4 regions of the Pseudomonas sp. S2_F03 genome follow, and region 2 is predicted to be linked to each of the others. Evidence: predicted binding sites of a transcription regulator. Region 2 holds the regulator's gene; each other region holds the start of a gene.

What was found. The regulator sigma-54, encoded in region 2, starts transcription at its own class of promoters, with help from an activator protein. The targets are predictions, from matches to a motif close to ANTGGCATNNANNTTGCTNT.
Region 1: the regulator sigma-54 is predicted to act here: its motif matches at 2,642-2,661, upstream of AB4N76_RS21900 (flagellar basal body rod protein FlgF).
Region 3: the regulator sigma-54 is predicted to act here: its motif matches at 1,959-1,978, upstream of glnK (P-II family nitrogen regulator).
Region 4: the regulator sigma-54 is predicted to act here: its motif matches at 3,026-3,045, upstream of AB4N76_RS09560 (pilin).

The regions. Positions count from the first base shown of each region.
Region 1 covers NZ_CP162759.1:4,685,324-4,689,867, reverse strand. The annotation lists gene AB4N76_RS21915 (flagellar basal body P-ring protein FlgI) at 1-240, opposite strand, end outside; gene flgH (flagellar basal body L-ring protein FlgH) at 268-963, opposite strand; gene flgG (flagellar basal-body rod protein FlgG) at 1,016-1,801, opposite strand; gene AB4N76_RS21900 (flagellar basal body rod protein FlgF) at 1,847-2,587, opposite strand; gene AB4N76_RS21895 (cytochrome c3 family protein) at 2,802-3,398, opposite strand; gene AB4N76_RS21890 (nitrate reductase cytochrome c-type subunit) at 3,408-3,899, opposite strand; gene napA (nitrate reductase catalytic subunit NapA) at 3,911-4,544, opposite strand, start outside.
Region 2 covers NZ_CP162759.1:4,010,258-4,014,801, reverse strand. The annotation lists gene lptB (LPS export ABC transporter ATP-binding protein) at 1-581, shown strand, start outside; gene AB4N76_RS18705 (RNA polymerase factor sigma-54) at 768-2,261, shown strand; gene hpf (ribosome hibernation-promoting factor, HPF/YfiA family) at 2,336-2,644, shown strand; gene ptsN (PTS IIA-like nitrogen regulatory protein PtsN) at 2,657-3,121, shown strand; gene rapZ (RNase adapter RapZ) at 3,124-3,981, shown strand; gene AB4N76_RS18685 (HPr family phosphocarrier protein) at 3,997-4,272, shown strand; gene AB4N76_RS18680 (ZIP family metal transporter) at 4,320-4,544, opposite strand, start outside.
Region 3 covers NZ_CP162759.1:2,749,330-2,753,873, reverse strand. The annotation lists gene AB4N76_RS13045 (HigA family addiction module antitoxin) at 216-512, shown strand; partial or broken gene AB4N76_RS13040 (BRO-N domain-containing protein) at 524-1,046, opposite strand; gene AB4N76_RS13035 (accessory factor UbiK family protein) at 1,504-1,764, opposite strand; gene glnK (P-II family nitrogen regulator) at 2,185-2,523, shown strand; gene AB4N76_RS13025 (ammonium transporter) at 2,559-3,896, shown strand; gene AB4N76_RS13020 (secondary thiamine-phosphate synthase enzyme YjbQ) at 4,110-4,535, shown strand.
Region 4 covers NZ_CP162759.1:2,019,765-2,024,308, forward strand. The annotation lists gene AB4N76_RS09545 (DUF748 domain-containing protein) at 1-1,320, shown strand, start outside; gene AB4N76_RS09550 (DUF2845 domain-containing protein) at 1,356-1,616, shown strand; gene AB4N76_RS09555 (BON domain-containing protein) at 1,894-2,247, opposite strand; gene AB4N76_RS09560 (pilin) at 2,557-2,979, opposite strand; partial or broken gene pilB (type IV-A pilus assembly ATPase PilB) at 3,205-4,544, shown strand, end outside.

The DNA of each region.
Region 1 (4,544 bases), 680 kb from region 2:
GTTCTTCAACTGCACGTTGCCCGAACCCGGCGGCACCTTGATGCCGAACTGCGAGAGCATGTTGTTGAAGGTCTGCAGGGTGAACGGGGTTTGCGTTGTCTGGTCACCGGTGCCGTTAAGCCCCACCACCAGACCGTAACCGATCAATTGGTTGGAGCGTACGCCGGAAATACTGGCGATGTCCTTCAGCCGCTCGGCTTGAACGTTGAAGGCTGCCGACAGCAAAAACGCAGCCACCATAAGGCTTTTGAAATTCAACGTAGCCACCTAGAAAGGGAACAGCGGGCTGAGGAAGAAACGGTCGAACCAGCCTGGCTGACTCGCATCGGCAAACGAACCGGTGCCCGAGTAGGTGATGCGTGCATCGGCGACACGAGTCGACGACACAGTGTTATCGGTCGAGATGTCATCGGCGCGCACCAGTCCGGCAATCCGCACCAGTTCATCGCCCGTGTTAAGGGTCATCCACTTCTCGCCACGTACGGCGATGATGCCGTTAGGCAACACGTCGGCAACGGTCACGGTGATCGAGCCGGTCAGGGTGTTGCCCTGCGCCGCCTTGCTGTCACCCTTGGTCGCGCGGTCGCCTTCATAGCTGGCGTCCAGGCTCAAGTCACCACTGCCAAACGGGTTGTTGGTATTGGGGGTGGAACCGAACAGCGAACTCAGGCCGATGCTGGCCTTGCTGTTCTTGCCAATCTGCGAGTTGGCGTTTTTGCTGGCCTGGGTCTTCTCGTTCAGCGTGATGGTGATGATGTCACCCACCCGGAACGCCTTGCGGTCGCTGTACAGGTTCTGTTCGAAACCGGCCTGATAGATCGAGCCATTGTTCGCGGCCGCCGGCAACGGCGTGCGCGGCAACACCGGGGCGTAATAAGGGTCATTGGGCTTGGGCGTCGTTGGGACGCAGCCCGCGAGCACAACAGCCCCACTCAGTGCCAGAACAGATACAAAGCGATTCATGACCCTACCTCACGGTGTTGCAGGCGACCTCATGGCCGCCTCATAGACTTGATTACAGATTCTGCGTTACGAACGAGAGCATCTGGTCGGCGGTGGAGATCACCTTGGAGTTCATCTCGTAGGCACGCTGAGTGGTGATCATGTTGACCATCTCTTCAACGGTGCTGACGTTGGACGTTTCCAGGGTGTTCTGCAGCGTGGTACCGAAACCGTTCAAGCCCGGGGTACCGACTTGCGGTGCGCCGCTGGCCGCAGTTTCCAGGAACAGGTTGTTGCCCACTGCTTGCAGACCGGCCGGGTTGATGAAGTCGGCGGTTTGCAGGTTGCCGATCACCTGGTTGGCCGGGTTACCCGGAACGGTGATGGACACGGTGCCGTCGCGACCGACCGTGAAGGTCTGCGCGTCGTTGGGAATGACAATGGCCGGCTCAAGGGCGAAGCCGCTGGCGTTCACGACCTGACCGTTGGAGTCGAGGTGGAACGTACCGTCGCGGGTGTAAGACGTGGTGCCGTCCGGCTGCAGGATCTGGAAGAAACCGCGACCGTCGACCGCCAGGTCAAGTGGCTGCTCGGTGGTTTGCAGGCTGCCGGCGGTGAAGTTTTTCTGGGTGCCGACGATGCGCACACCGGTACCCACTTGCAGACCCGACGGCAGTTCGCTGTCCTGGGTCGACTGGGCGCCTGGCTGGCGCTTGATCTGATAGAGCAAGTCCTGGAACTCGGCACGATCACGTTTGAAACCCGTGGTCGACACGTTGGCCAGGTTGTTGGAAATGGTGGTCAGGTTGGTGTCCTGGGCGGACAGACCTGTTTTGGCAACCCATAGAGCCGGAAGCATTCGATTCTCCTCGTGCGCCTGTTTTACGGCGCGACGTTCTGATAATTAGCTGATCTGCAAGACCCGAGCCATGGCCTGGTCATCGTCTTTGGCGGTGTTCATCATCTTGATGTGCAGCTCGAACTGCTTGGACAAAGCCAACACCGAGGTCATTTCTTCCACGGCGTTGACGTTGCTCGACTCCAGGAACCCGGACACCAGTTTGACGCCGGAATCGGCTTGCGCCGGCTTGCCGTCCTTGGTGTGGATCGAACCATCCAGGCCTTTGGTCATGTTCTTCAGGTCAGGGTTGACCAGCTTGATGCGGTCGACTTCAGCCATCACGCGCGGGCCTTCGCCCATCGCACGGATGCTGATGGTGCCGTCCTCGCCCACTTCGATTTGCTGCTCGGGCGGCACGGCGATCGGTCCGCCATTGCCCATCACCGGCATACCGTTGCCGGCCCGCAGTACGCCTAGGGCGTCCACGTTCAGGCTGCCGGTGCGCACGTAAGTTTCTTGACCTGCAGGGTTCTGCACGGCGATCCAGCCATTGCCTTGCACGGCGACGTCGAGGTCGCGGCCGGTCTCGACCAGCGAGCCAGGGGAGAAGTCGGTGGCCGGGCGCTCGGTCATGGCAAACGCACGCGCCGGAAAGCTGTCACCAAACACCGGCATCGAACGGGCCTGTTCCAGGTCCTTCTGAAAACCGTTGGTGGAGATGTTTGCCAGGTTGTTGGCATGAGCCTTCTGCGCCAGTGCATTCTGGCTGGCGCCGGTCATTGCCACATAAAGGTACTTGTCCACACTCTTTCCTCTGCATGCCGGACGTTTGCCGCCCACCGCTGTACTTCGCAGGCTGTAGCAATTTGCAGACCAACTTGCACGCAGAGGCTCAAAGCCCTTTAAAACACTGGGCTTGAGGGTTATCAGGGGAGGATGACGGATTGTGTCAAAGTCGAAAAACCGGCGCGGATATGCCGCTTCGCGGCAATACGGTGAAAGCCCTCGGCCGGATTTGCTACCAGCCTTTGACTCCGCTCATGTCGGGCAACTGGTGGGCAATGCCCTTGTGGCAGTCGATACAGGTCGCCTGGCCGCTGGCCAGTGACGTGGAGTGCATATTGGCGGCGCGTTTGCCCTGACGGGTGAAATCCATGAATTCGAAGTTATGGCAATTGCGGCACTCCCGGGAGTCGTTGGCCTTGAGCCGCCCCCACTCGTGTTCGGCCAACTCACGCCGCATATCGAGAAACTTTTCACGGGTATCGATCGTGCCGAACACCTTGCCCCACACTTCCTTGGAGGCCTGCATCTTGCGGGCAATCTTGTGCGTCCATTCATGGGGAACATGGCAGTCCGGGCACGTGGCTCGAACGCCGGAGCGATTGGTGTAGTGAATGGTTTCCTGCAACTCGACAAAAACGTTGTCGCGCATTTCATGGCAGGAAATACAGAACTTCTCGGTATTGGTCGCTTCCAGTGCAGTGTTGAAACCGCCCCAGAAAATCACCCCGGCAATAAACCCGCCAAGCGTCAGGAAGCCCAGGCTGTAATGCACGCTGGGCCGACGCAGAACACCCCAATAATCCTTGAGCAGGGCAAGCAACGATTTCATGTCCTCTCCTCAGGGTTTCGACTGGCCGTTGATTTCGTCTTGCAGCACCTGGTCAATGTTCTTGAAGCTGTTGTTCACCAGAGGTTTCACGTCTTTTTGCGGCACATGGCACTGATTGCAGAAATACCGGCGTGGCGATACCGCGGCCAGCGCCTGACCATCACGGTCCATGTAGTGGGTGATGCTGATCATCGGCGCCTGAGTGCGAGCGCTATTGGCGCGGCTATGACAAGACAGGCACTTGTTGCTGTTCTTGTCGATGCGGTATCCCCGAGTGCTGTGCGGGATGGTGGGCGGTTGCTCGGGATAATTGCGCTCGCGCTTGAGGTCCTTGTTCTCGTCTTCAGCTATCGGCGGGGCCGGGAACTCCTGCGTCAAGGTCCCTCCGGGTCGCCGACCATCCGGCGCCGGGGCGTCCAGCGGGTAACCCGGCTGCGCCGCGAATGCCGCTGGCAACCCAACCAGCAGAGCAGCAAGCAAGGACAGCGAACGACAATTCATCAGAACTCTCCTTATGCCGTCTTGATCACTTCAATCCTGATCGCGCATTTTTTGTAATCAGTTTGTTTGGAGATAGGGTCCGTCGCATCGAGCGTGACTTTGTTGATCAGCCTGTTGGCATCGAAGAACGGTACAAACACCAGGCCTTCGGGTGGCTTGTTACGCCCTCGGGTTTCGATGCGCGCACGCATCTCACCGCGCCGACTGATCAGTTTCACTTCGCTGCCACGGCGGGCATTCAAGGCTTTCGCATCCGCCGGATGCATGTAGACCAAGGCGTCGGGGACCGCTTTATAGAGTTCCTCAACGCGCTGCGTCATGGTCCCGGTGTGCCAGTGCTCAAGGACCCGGCCGGTGCTGAGCCAGAACGGGAAGTCCGCGTCCGGGGACTCTGCTGGCGGCTCGTAAGGGAGCGCGAAGATGATCGCTTTCTTGTCGGGATAGCCATAGAACTGCACACCGCTGCCCTTCTCCACGTAAGGGTCATACCCCTCTCGGAAACGCCAGAGTGTTTCCTTGCCCTCGACGACGGGCCAGCGCAATCCACGTTCGGTGTGATAGCGATCAAACGGAGCAAGGTCATGACCGTGGCCACGGCCGAACTGGGCATATTCTTCGAACAGCCCTTTTTGCAAGTAAAAACCA
Region 2 (4,544 bases):
TTGTCGGCCTTGTACAGGCCGATCAAGGGCGCGTACTGATCGACGACCTGGACGTCAGCCACCAGCCCATGCACGGTCGTGCGAAAGCCGGTATCGGCTATCTGCCGCAAGAAGCGTCGATCTTCCGCAAACTCTCGGTGGCCGACAACATCATGGCGATCCTCGAGACCCGCAAGGAACTCGACAAGGCCGGACGTCGCAAAGAGCTGGAAAGCCTGCTGCAGGAATTCCATATCAGCCACATCCGCGACAACCTTGGCATGAGCCTGTCGGGTGGCGAACGCCGCCGTGTGGAAATTGCCCGGGCACTGGCGACTAACCCGAAATTCATCCTGCTCGACGAACCCTTCGCCGGCGTGGACCCGATTTCGGTCGGCGACATCAAACAGATTATCTACCACCTCAAGGCCAAGGGCATTGGCGTGCTGATCACGGACCACAACGTCCGTGAAACCCTGGATATCTGCGAAACCGCGTACATCGTCAACGATGGCCAACTGATCGCCGAGGGCGACTCTGCCACTATCCTTGCAAACGACCTGGTGAAAGAAGTCTATCTGGGCCATGAGTTCCGCCTGTAAGCATCGAGGTGTCTGGCTAGTCGACTGAGCTCCTGGCGCAATTAACACAGCAGTGTGTTTTTTATTGTTACGGCGCTCTAGGCAAACACTTCAGTTTCAGGCATATAATTTGCTTATGTTTGGCGCTCCGGCGCCCTGTAGTGGATGGCGCATGTGCGCCGGCGAATAAGGTGTTAAGCCCCTGCCATGAAACCATCGCTAGTCTTGAGAATGGGCCAGCAGCTGACGATGACACCGCAGCTGCAACAGGCCATCCGCCTGCTCCAATTGTCGACCCTGGACCTGCAACAGGAAATCCAGGAGGCTTTGGAGTCCAATCCGATGCTCGAACGCCAGGAAGAAGGCGACGACTTCGACAACGCCGATCCCTTGGCCGACAAAGCCGAGCAGCCACCCAACGCCGACATTCAGGAACCCTCCTATCAGGAAACCGCCCCCACGGTGGACAACCTCGAGGAAGGTGACTGGAACGAACGCATTCCCAATGAACTGCCGGTCGATACCGCATGGGAAGACGTTTACCAGACCAGCGCCAGCAGCTTGCCGAGCAACGATGACGACGAATGGGATTTCACCACTCGCACATCGGCCGGCGAGAGCCTGCAAAGCCACCTGTTGTGGCAACTGAACCTGGCACCGATGTCCGACACCGATCGCCTGATCGCCGTGACCCTGATCGACTGCATCAACAATCAGGGCTATCTGGATGAAACCCTCGAGGAAATCCTCGAAGCCTTCGATCCGGAACTGGACATCGAACTGGACGAAATCGAAGCCGTCCTGCACCGCATCCAGCAATTCGAGCCTGCCGGCATCGGCGCTCGCAACCTGGGCGAATGCCTGCTGCTGCAACTACGCCAGCTACCAGCCAAGACGCCTTGGCTGGCCGAAGCCAAGCGTCTGGTCACTGACTACATCGATCTGCTGGGCAGCCGCGACTACAGCCAGTTGATGCGCCGCATGAAGCTCAAGGAAGACGAACTGCGCCAGATCATCGAACTGGTCCAGAGCCTCAACCCGCGTCCCGGCTCGCAGATCGAATCCAGTGAAGCCGAATACGTCGTGCCTGACGTTATCGTGCGCAAGGATAACGAGCGCTGGCTGGTAGAGCTCAACCAGGAATCGGTGCCAAGGTTGCGGGTCAACGCGCAATACGCCGGGTTTGTCCGCCGTGCCGACACCAGCGCTGACAACACCTTCATGCGCAATCAGCTGCAAGAGGCCCGCTGGTTCATCAAGAGCCTGCAAAGCCGCAATGAAACCCTGATGAAAGTTGCCACCCAGATCGTCGAGCATCAGCGCGGTTTCCTGGAATACGGCGACGAAGCCATGAAGCCTTTGGTCCTGCATGACATTGCCGAAGCGGTGGGCATGCACGAATCGACGATTTCACGGGTGACCACGCAAAAATTCATGCATACCCCTCGGGGCATTTATGAGTTGAAATACTTTTTCTCCAGCCACGTAAGTACCTCCGAAGGCGGTGAATGCTCGTCCACAGCGATCCGCGCGATCATCAAAAAACTGGTTGCCGCGGAAAATCAGAAAAAGCCGTTGAGTGACAGCAAGATCGCTGGTTTACTGGAGGCACAAGGCATTCAGGTGGCTCGCCGCACCGTCGCCAAGTATCGCGAATCCCTGGGGATCGCGCCTTCGAGCGAACGTAAGCGGTTGATGTAGGGCCACGCCACAGCGTTCCAGTGGCAGGCATTTCTGCCTGCCGCTTTATGCACTGGCAACGAAGGAGAAGCTGTATGCAAGTCAACATCAGTGGACACCAACTGGAAGTGACCGAACCCCTGCGCACCTACATCGGCGAAAAACTCGAACGATTAGAGCGGCATTTCGACAAGATCACCAACGTGCAGGTCACGATGACCGTCGAGAAGCTGAAGCAGAAAATCGAAGCCACCCTGCATATTCCCGGCAATGAAGTGGTCGCCAACGCGGAACATACCGACATGTACGCAGCGATCGATTCACTGACCGACAAGCTGGATAAACAACTCAAAAAGCATAAGGAAAAGACCCAGAGCCTCCTCCAGGGTGCAACCGGTCGTTAACACTCCCAACCCATGATCCGACTTGAAAACATCCTGACCCCCGGCCGTTCCCTCGTGAACGTGCCGGGCGGCAGTAAAAAGAAAGCCCTCGAGCAAATTGCCAACCTGATCGCCCGGGAAGTGCCGGATCTGGAGATGCAAGATGTCTTCGAAGCATTGATCGCCCGTGAAAAACTCGGCTCGACCGGTTTTGGTAACGGCATCGCCATCCCCCATTGCCGTCTGAAGGGCTGCATCTCGCCCATCAGCGCCTTGATGCACCTTGACGCGCCCATCGACTTCGATGCCATCGACGGGGCCCCGGTTGACCTGCTGTTCGTACTGCTGGTCCCGGAAGCCGCCACCGATGCGCACCTTGAATTGCTTCGTCAAATAGCCAGCATGCTTGATCGCAAGGAAGTGCGGGAAAAACTGCGTAGTGCTCCGAGTAACGAAGCCTTGTATAAGGTTGTTCTGGAAGAGCAAAACGGTCAGTAATCATGCGCTTGATCATCGTCAGCGGCCGCTCCGGCTCGGGTAAAAGCACCGTACTCGATGTTCTCGAGGATAACGGCTACTACTGCATCGACAACCTGCCCGCCGGACTGTTGCCGGAACTGGCCGAGCGTGCGTTGATTCATACCGAATTGTCGCAACCACTGGTCGCCGTATCTATCGATGCGCGCAATCTGCCGAGCCATCTTTCGCGGTTTCCCGAGTTACTCGAGGAAGTCCGTAGCCGGCACATCAAATGCGATGTGCTGTACCTGGACGCCGACGTAGAAACCTTGCTCAAGCGGTTTTCCGAGACCCGCCGTCGTCACCCGCTGAGTACCGCCAATCGCTCGTTGGCTGAGGCGATCGAGGACGAAAGCAATCTGCTTGGCCCCATTGCCGACCTCGCTGATCTCAAAATCAACACCACCAACCTGAACCTGTATCAGCTACGCGACACCATCAAGCTGCGCCTGCTGAACCAGCCGGAAGCCGGCACTGCATTCCTGGTCGAGTCCTTCGGATTCAAGCGCGGCATGCCGGTGGACGCGGACCTGGTGTTCGATGTGCGCTGCCTGCCCAACCCTTACTGGAAGCCGGAACTGCGAGCGCAGTCCGGGCTTGATCAACCGGTGGCCGAGTACCTGGCGGCTCAACCGGACGTCGAAGAGATGTTCCAGGACATTTCCACCTACTTGCTCAAGTGGTTGCCGCGCTTTGCCGCCAGTAACCGGGCTTATGTCACCATCGCCATTGGCTGCACCGGCGGGCATCATCGCTCCGTCTACCTGACCGAACGTCTGGGCCAGGTCCTGCAACAATCCCTGAAGAACGTCCAGGTCCGCCACCGCGACCTCAGCTAAAGGATCCACATCGCGATGCCTGCTCTGGAAATTGAAATCATCAACAAGCTGGGCCTGCATGCCCGCGCTTCTGCAAAATTCGTTGGAGTGGCGGGTCAGTTCAAGGACTGCACGATCAGGGTAGGACGTGCCCCAGAATCCACGGTCGACGGTAAAAGCATCATGGCGATGATGATGCTCGCCGCCGGCAAGGGCACCACAATCCACCTGAGTACCGAAGGTGAGCAAGCGCAGGAAGCACTGGATGCGCTCGTGGCATTGATCAATAACTTCTTCGACGAAGGCGAGTAACACCTCGCCCTGTAGCAGCTGGCGAAACCTGCTGCTACAGCTCAGCGTTACGCCAGCGCCGTATCCATCACCATCATCAAACAAAATCCGATCAACAAGCCAAGACTCGCGAGTTTGTCATGACCATTGCGTCGCGACTCCGGGATCACTTCGTGGGTCACCACCAACAGCATCGCCCCCGCCGCCAACGCCAATCCCAACGGCAACAACAGTTCGGCAAGGCTTACCAGCCACGCGCACAACAGCGCGAATACCGGCTCGACCAGGCCTGA
Region 3 (4,544 bases), 1.3 Mb from region 2:
TTCGACAGGCAAAGTTTACCTGACACACCGTGTACTTTGATTACGACTGCTGCGCAGCCGAACGCAGGCTGCGCCAGCTGCTACAAAGGTTGCGTCGGGGCTGGTACTGGGTGCAATCCGCTGCATGGACGTTGGTTTTGTAGGACTGTGCCGAGATACATGAGGGACGTCGGCCAAAGCGCACGGGCGCTCTTGTGCGCTCGAGGGAGCTGCTTATGATCACAGCAGATCAAACCCTCAGGAGGGAAATGAACACAAATGGAATGCGGCCGATTCATCCCGGCGAAATCCTTGAGAAGGAGTTTCTTGAGCCGTGGGGTATTTCGGTGGCTGATCTTCAGGGCCGGGTGCGGATGTCCCCGTTTGAATTGCGTGAGTTGATGGCGCAGAACATCCGTGTCGGCCCTGAACTAGCCAAGAAGCTTTCCATTCACCTGAACACCACAATCGAATTCTGGCTGAATCTGCAATCGACCCACGATGTGCGGATCGCCGAAATTGGCCGTGGTTGAGCTTCGGAAGCTCAAAACGATTGGAGTACTCGCGAAGCACGCTTCCACCATGGTTCGTTCACCGCACAGTGTGATCGTTCTTGGTCCGGTAGTACGTGTGGCACATCCTGCAGCCGAATCCACGGCTGGTTATTCCAGTGCAGCAAACTCAACGACATCTGCGGCCAGTTCAGCAGGCTCAGGATCGGGCGTTCGGTTGAGGTGGGTTGTTGGGCGTCTCTTAGGGTTGGAACTACTTCGTGAGTCAGCCATTCGCGCAGACCGCGGTATTCGGGGCAGTAGTGGTAGATCAGTAATGCGTAGACGCCGGATTCGCTGATCAGCAGGGTGTTTTCGATGACGCCGTGGATGAGCATTCGTGCGGTTTGACGCTGGTCGGGGGGCGAGCTTTCGGACGGTGCGTTCGTCGAGGAAGAGTCGGAGCAGTCGGCCAAGATCACGGGCACTGAACCAGGCCTGGTTTTCGAGGAGGAGGGCGTGGAGGCTGAGTTTGTGGCGGGTGAAGACGTGGGGGATTAGATAGTTTTCATTCATGGTGCAATTCTCGGGGTCGAGTGAAGAAAACTGCTTCTGATCGTCGCCAAACGAAAAGGGTGGCAGCTGTGCGCGGGTTGGCGAACCGGTGACGCCCGAGAACCGGCAGACCCGAAGGTCTCCCACGCATAGCCGCCATAATTCGAGATGGAATGAATTCCTCGGTCGAATGTGGTCGTAGTGCGTCGGGGTCTTCCGGGTCGCCAAACCCAGAGCTGAATATTCAGCAGAAGGTGAGCTTAGGAACCGGAGATTTGCGGCGCAATCGGACAGCGGTGTGATCTTTGTAGGACGTTGCCGAGATGGTGGCGTGGCGCAAGATCAGAAGATCACAGCCTTCGGCAGCTCCTACAGGAATGGTCTGTCTAGCGTGGGATGCCAGGTAGACGGAGGCGACCCCATTCGCGGGCAAGCCCGCTCCCACAGGGGATCGCATTGCACAGGGGGGCTTGGGGCGTTACTCAGCCGGCGGATTGAGCTTCGCTTCCAGCTCCGCCACTTTCGCCTCAAGACTTTCCAGCCGTGCACGGGTGCGAGCCAGCACAACCATCTGACTATCAAATTCTTCCCGGCTGACCAGGTCGAGCTTGCTGAAGCCGCTCTGCAACAACGTCTTGAACTGGCTTTCGATTTCGCTTTTCGGCAGCGGGGTTTCGCCGCTGAAGAGGCGGGAGGCGGTGCCCGTCAGGGCGTCGAGGAAGTCTTTGGGCGCGAGCATGATGAGTGTCCTGGAAACAATGGCGGGCAGTGTATCACGCAGTGTCTATAGTCAATTTCGGCTGGCAACCAGCGCACGCTTTTCGCGCATGCGGACGGACGGTGACGCACTGTTGTTGTGCGTTAATTCCGGAGTAATTAAGGGCGGTGGCTTGCAGTATTGGCCAAGGGATTGAATTCAGTAGGTTTTGGCGAGATGGCAAGGTTTCTGCTTAGTGACTGTTAACCCATGCACTGATGCAGTCGCTGTGACGAATGCAGTGCGCCAGGCGAAACGGGGGAAGTGTTTCGTACGGGGTGGTTAGCTGGGGTCGGACGGGCATTCAAGGCCGACGATGCGTTACAAAGCCAGGCACTGCGCTTAGACTTGAGTCGGGTTTGTTTTCCTGGGGCAAGTCCACCAATTCGGGAGAGAGTTTTCATGAAGCTAGTCACTGCCATCATCAAGCCGTTCAAACTGGACGACGTACGCGAGTCGCTGTCCGAGATCGGCGTGCAGGGCATTACCGTTACTGAAGTCAAAGGCTTCGGTCGGCAGAAGGGTCACACCGAGCTGTATCGCGGCGCGGAGTACGTGGTCGATTTTCTGCCCAAGGTGAAGATCGATGTCGCCATTGATGACAAGGATCTGGACCGGGTTATCGAGGCGATAACCAAGGCCGCCAACACCGGCAAGATCGGTGACGGCAAGATCTTTGTGGTGAATCTGGAACAGGCGATTCGCATCCGTACCGGCGAAACCGATACCGACGCGATTTAAGCCGCCACAAACCCAACGCCCCAGGAGAAAACAATATGACTCTGCGTAAATTCGCAGGGCTAGGAGCCCTGTTGTCCCTCGTAATGCCCGGCCTGGCCATGGCGGCAGACGAAGTGGCTGCCCCAGTCCTCAATTCCGGCGACACCGCCTGGATGATGACCTCTACAGCCCTCGTGCTGTTCATGACCATTCCCGGCCTCGCGCTGTTCTACGGCGGCATGGTTCGGTCCAAAAACATTCTTTCCGTGATGATGCAGTGCTTTGCCATTACCGGTCTGATCAGCGTCCTGTGGGTCATTTATGGCTACAGCGTCGCGTTCGACACCACCGGTATGGAACAGGGCGTCGTCAACTTCAACTCCTTCTTCGGCGGCATGGGTAAGGCGTTCCTCGCCGGTATTACCCCGGCCAGCCTGACCGGGCCTGCGGCATTGTTCCCTGAGGCGGTGTTCGTCACCTTCCAGATGACCTTCGCCATCATTACCCCTGCGCTGATCGTCGGTGCCTTCGCCGAGCGGATGAAGTTCTCCGCCATGCTGATCTTCATGGGCGTGTGGTTCACCCTGGTTTACGCACCGATTGCGCACATGGTCTGGTCCGGTAACGGCGGCCTGCTGTGGGACTGGGGCGTGCTCGACTTCGCTGGTGGCACCGTGGTGCACATCAACGCCGGTGTGGCCGGTCTGATTGCCTGCCTGGTACTGGGCAAGCGCAAAGGCTTCCCGACCACCCCGATGGCACCGCACAACCTCGGTTACACCCTGATGGGCGCCGCCATGTTGTGGGTTGGCTGGTTCGGCTTCAACGCCGGTTCTGCCGCCGCGGCCAACGGTACTGCCGGTATGGCGATGCTGGTGACCCAAATCGCAACCGCCGCCGCTGCGATGGGCTGGATGTTCGCCGAGTGGATCACCCACGGCAAACCAAGTGCACTGGGTATCGCATCTGGTGTGGTCGCCGGTCTGGTCGCTATTACGCCGGCCGCCGGCACCGTGGGCCCGATGGGCGCTCTGGTGATCGGCCTGGCAGCGGGCGTGGTGTGCTTCTTCTGCGCCACCACCCTGAAGCGCAAACTCGGCTATGACGATTCCCTGGACGCGTTCGGCGTACACGGTATCGGCGGTATCCTCGGCGCGATCCTGACCGGTGTCTTCGCTGCTCCATCCCTGGGTGGCTTCGGTACGGTCACTGACATCGCCGCACAAGTCTGGATTCAGTGCAAAGGCGTGGGCTTCACGGTGATCTACACCGCGGTCGTCACCTTCATCATTCTCAAGGTCCTGGACGCTGTCATGGGCCTGCGGATCACGGAAGAAGAAGAAGCTGTCGGCATCGATCTGGCACTCCATAACGAACGCGGCTACAACTTGTAAGACGCGCGTAAAAAATTTGCCCGGCTTGCCGGGCATTTTTTTGTCCGGAATTTGTCAGTGAAGGAGCTGCTGAAAGGTTTTTTCGTACACGTTCAGGTTTGTTTACGACGGGCGTTTTTCTGCGGCCAATGGCTTACATGATTGAAGGAATATTAGGGCCTTTGTTTTTTCCCAGAGCGCGCTAGAATGCGCCCCGAACGTGCGGAGAACTGTATGTGGCAACAGACTCTGATTACTCTGCGGGCAAGGCCCCGGGGCTTTCATCTGGTAACGGACGAGTTACTCGCCGGCCTGCCTGAACTCAAGGCGTGTCGGGTCGGTCTTTTGCATTTGTGGCTACAGCATACCTCGGCGTCGTTGACCATCAACGAGAACGCCGATCCGGCGGTACGTCGCGACTTCGAACGGTTTTTCAATCGTCTGATCCCACAAGGAACAGACGGCTATGAGCATAACGACGAAGGCCTGGACGACCTCCCGGCGCACTTCAAGGCCAGCGTGCTTGGCTGTCAGCTCAGTTTGCCGATCTCGGCAGGCCGACTGGCGTTGGGTACCTGGCAAGGCGTTTATCTGGGCGAGCACCGTGATTTTGGCGGTGCCCGTAAAGTCCTTGCCACCGTGCACGGTGAAGAGGCATGAACCGCTGGT
Region 4 (4,544 bases), 2.0 Mb from region 2:
GTGCGCTTCATGATCAATGAAGATCGCACCACCAACATTGATGACTTGTTGATCCCGCAACCGCCCGACACCGGCGCGAAAACCACCGCGGCCAAACCGGCCGGCAACGGCAAACCACTGGGCATCCACATCGGCGGCATTGCCATCAATGACGGTTCGGCCAACTTCGCCGACTTCAGCCTGACCCCGAACTTCGCCACCGCTGTGCAACAGCTCAACGGGCAGATCGGCACCATCGACAGCCGTCAGCCAAAACCGGCCAGCGTTGATGTGAAAGGCAAGGTAGATCGTTATGCACCCGTGACGATCAAGGGCGCAGTCAATCCATTCGACCCGATGGCCAGCCTCGACATCGCCACCAGTTTCAAACGCGTTGAGCTGACCACGCTCACCCCTTACTCCGGCAAATTTGCCGGGTATCGCATCCGCAAGGGCCGGCTCAATCTCGACGTGCATTACCTGATTACCAAAGGTCAGCTCAAGGCCGAAAACAAAGTGGTGGTCGAGCAATTGCAGCTAGGGGAAAAAGTCGACAGCCCGGATGCCGTGAGCCTGCCGTTGAAGCTGGCGATTGCCTTGCTCAAGGATGTCGACGGCAAGATTTCCATCGAATTGCCCGTCACCGGTGACCTCAATAATCCGCAGTTCAGCGTCATGCCGATTATCTGGCAAACCCTGCGCAACCTGATCGTCAAGGCGGCCGCTGCGCCGTTCAAAATGATTGGCGGGCTGGTCAGTGGCGGCGGTTCCGAAGACTTGGGCAGCGTGTCATTCGCGCCGGGTTCAAGCGACCTGGGCAAGGATGCCGAAGCGGCATTGGTCAAACTGTCCAACGCCCTGAAGGAACGCCCGGCCCTGCGCCTGGAAATCGAAGGCACGGCGGCGGCGAGCAGCGATGGCCCGCTGATCGCCGAGCAACGCCTGGAACGGGAATACCAGTACAACTACTACAAAATGCTCCAGCGTCGTGGCGACAAGGTGCCAGCACAGGCCTCATTGCTGGATGTTCCGGACAACGAGAAAGGCCCGCTGCTGGAAGGCATCTACCGCACCCGCCTGAAGACCCAGCCACCCGCCGAATGGAAGGACCTGGGCAAGGAAGATCGCACCGCAAAAATGCGTGCGGACGTGATCAAGTTCTGGAGTACCAGCGATGTGCTGTTGCGTCAGTTGGGTCAGGACCGCGCCAGCAGCATCAAGGATTATCTGGTCGACAAGGGCCAGTTGGCCGATGACCGCGTGTACTTCATCGACGCCAGCCTTGGCGAAGCAGAAAGTGATGGCCGGGTGGTGACGCCGATGCATCTGGACGCCGAGTGAAGGTCAGGCGATTGCTCTCAGGCCTGGTGCTGGTGATGGGCGCCAGCCAAGCCTCCGCGGCCGACACCTTGCGCTGTGGCAGTCAATTGATCAGCGTCGGCGACAGGCCCAGCGAAGTGCTGCAGAAATGCGGAGAACCGGTCAGCCGCGATGTGCTGGGCTACAAACGTAGCGCCAACCGACGCGAAGAGTTTCAGGTGGAGGAATGGACCTATGGACCCAACGGCGGCATGTACCAGTTCCTGCGATTTGAAGGGAATCGCCTGACGCAGATCACCAGCAAACGCGGCAATTAAATCCCCACCCCTTCAAGTCTAAATATACAAGCGAGCTTGCTCTCGCGATGGCGGTCTAACAGTCAACCTGGATGTTGAATGTTATGCCCTCATCGCGAGCAAGCTCGCTCCCACAGTTGTTTTGTGTTGCCCATATAGAACAGGCCCCCGACACGAATGTCGGAGGCCTGTAATGGCCACATCCTTATGGCCGTTCGCATGAACTCCCAAGAAGCGGCAGGCGTATTGCTCAGCCCGTCTGCCACACCTTCTCCCGGTCCAGGCGAGAAGTCTTGCCTTACTCGGCTTTCAGGCCGTCAGCGGAGACCGCTTTGACGCCTTTGATTTTCTTGGTGATCGCCACAGCGGTGGCTTTCTGAGAATCAGTCACGGCAACCGTGGACGACAGGGACACAACACCTTTGTTGGTTTCGACTTTGATGTCGGTGCCAGGAATACCTTTTTCAGTCAGCAGGTCGCTTTTAACTTTGGTGGTGATCCAGGTATCGGAAGTAGCTTCCTCGACCTTGGCAGCCTCACCAGAAGCCAATGTCAAAGGGGCTTGAGTGGTGGTGGTCTGCGCGAATGCTGCGTTGGCCAGGGTCAGGGTCAGCGCGGTAGCAGTAGCGGCAGCGATAGCGAACTTCTTCATATGAGTAACTCCTGTTTTTCTAGAAAGTCTGCTGGTTGTCTTCTCAGCAGGGTTACTGGGGATATTGCGAACGCTGTGCCAACTTTGAAACAACTAACAAATTCTTATAAATCAATAATTTACAAATTCTATCCATTTTCGAAATCATGCAAAATGCATGACCTGGTAAATCTCTGCATGCAACATGCGGGTTTTCACAAAGTTCCTAACACGCTGAATTTTTTGGCTTTTTTTCTGTGTCTGCGAGACATTCGCAAGCAAAAAAAAGCCCCGTATCCTTAGAAGCGGGGCTGTGCCGGATCTCAGCGTTTACGTAGCGGAACCCGTGCAGCCTTTAGGCACGTAGTCTTGTTGAGCAGTGCTGGTACACGACCAGCCATTGGCGGCATCACGGGTCAATGTGATGGTCTTGCTCAACACAGGCCCCGGTGCATTCAAGATCGTGCACGTGATGGTGCCGGCGCCCGTGGCAACCGTACCTGTCACTGCGACCGTGCAATTGCTGGTGGTGGCATTGCCCGCCGGCGCCACGTTGGCCACCGTTGGCGCAGTCCCCTGGTTGATCACATCTTCATACGGCACCTTCATGGCGGAAATCTCGGCCAAGCCTGCCGTCACTTTCGCCCGAGCTTGATATTTGGAATACATCGGCAACGCAAACGTCGCCAGAATCCCGATGATCGCCACCACGATCAGCAGTTCGATCAGGGTAAAACCTTTCTGAGTCTTCATAGACACGCTCCATGCATGAGTTGAAATCTCATGATCTGCAAGAGCATCAGCACAGCCCATGCCAAGCGCCAGAGCCCCTGCTGGCGGGGCACGAAGTCGAGCCGAAGGGCTTTCGAGCCCCCTGCAACCGCACTATCTGACACTTTTTGTCACCTCAACGCCGCTGGTTTGGTTCAGCGCCTTGACTAGGCTATAAGTCTTGAACTGTCTGTGTCCGGTATCCCCATGAACGACATCGCCCTAAGCGGTCTGGCCAAGCAATTGGTCCTGGCCAAGCTGCTCACTGACAAAAGCGCGCAACAGGCGTATCAGCAAGCCCAACGCAACAAGATTTCCCTGGTCAGTTACCTGGTACAGAACAATCTGGTGAAGAGTCGACAGATCGCCGAGATCGCCTCGGAACATTTCGGCATGGCGCTGCTGGACCTCAATTGCCTGGACAAGGAAACCCAGCCCAAAGGACTGGTCAGCGAAAAGCTGATCCGCCAGCACCATGCGCTGCCTCTCTGGCGACGCGGCAACAAGTTGTTCGTGGGGGTTTCCGACCCGACCAATCATCAGGCGATCAATGACATCCAGTTCAGCACTGGGCTGAACACCGAAGCCATCCTGGTGGAGGACGACAAGCTCAGCGATGCCATCGAGAAATTCTTCGACAGCCATGCCAGTGGCCTGGAAGACATGGCAGATGTCGATCTCGACGGGCTGGACATCGAGTCGGTCGATGACAACAAAAAGGACGCTATTGCCGGACAGGATGCCGACGATGCGCCCGTCGTGCGTTTCGTCCACAAAATGCTGCTCGACGCGATCAAGAGCGGCTCGTCCGACCTGCACTTCGAGCCCTATGAAAAAACATACCGGGTGCGGATGCGCACCGACGGCATGTTGCGCGAAGTGGCCAAGCCGCCCACTCAATTGGCCAACCGCATTGCGGCGCGGCTCAAAGTCATGGCCAGCCTCGACATTTCCGAGCGCCGCAAACCTCAGGACGGGCGGATAAAAATGCGCCTGTCCAAGAGCAAGTCGATTGATTTCCGGGTCAATACCCTGCCGACGCTATGGGGCGAGAAAGTGGTGATCCGGATCCTCGACCCGTCCAGCGCGCAAATGGGCATTGATGCCCTCGGCTACGAGTCCGACCAGAAAGACTTGTACATGGCCGCCCTGAAGCAGCCACAGGGCATGATTCTGGTCACCGGGCCCACCGGCTCGGGCAAGACCGTGTCGCTCTACACCGGCTTGAATATCCTCAACACCGTGGACATCAATATTTCCACCGCCGAAGACCCGGTGGAGATCAACATGGAAGGCATCAACCAGGTCAATGTCAATCCCAAGCAGGGGCTGGATTTCGCCCAGGCGCTGCGTTCGTTCCTGCGCCAGGACCCGGACGTGATCATGGTGGGCGAAATCCGCGATCTGGAAACCGCCGAAATCGCCATCAAAGCCGCGCAGACCGGGCATCTGGTGCTGTCCACCCTGCACACCAACAGCGCCGCCGAAACCTTGACCCGTCTGCATAACATGGGCATTCAGGGCTTCAACATCGCCACCTCGGTCAC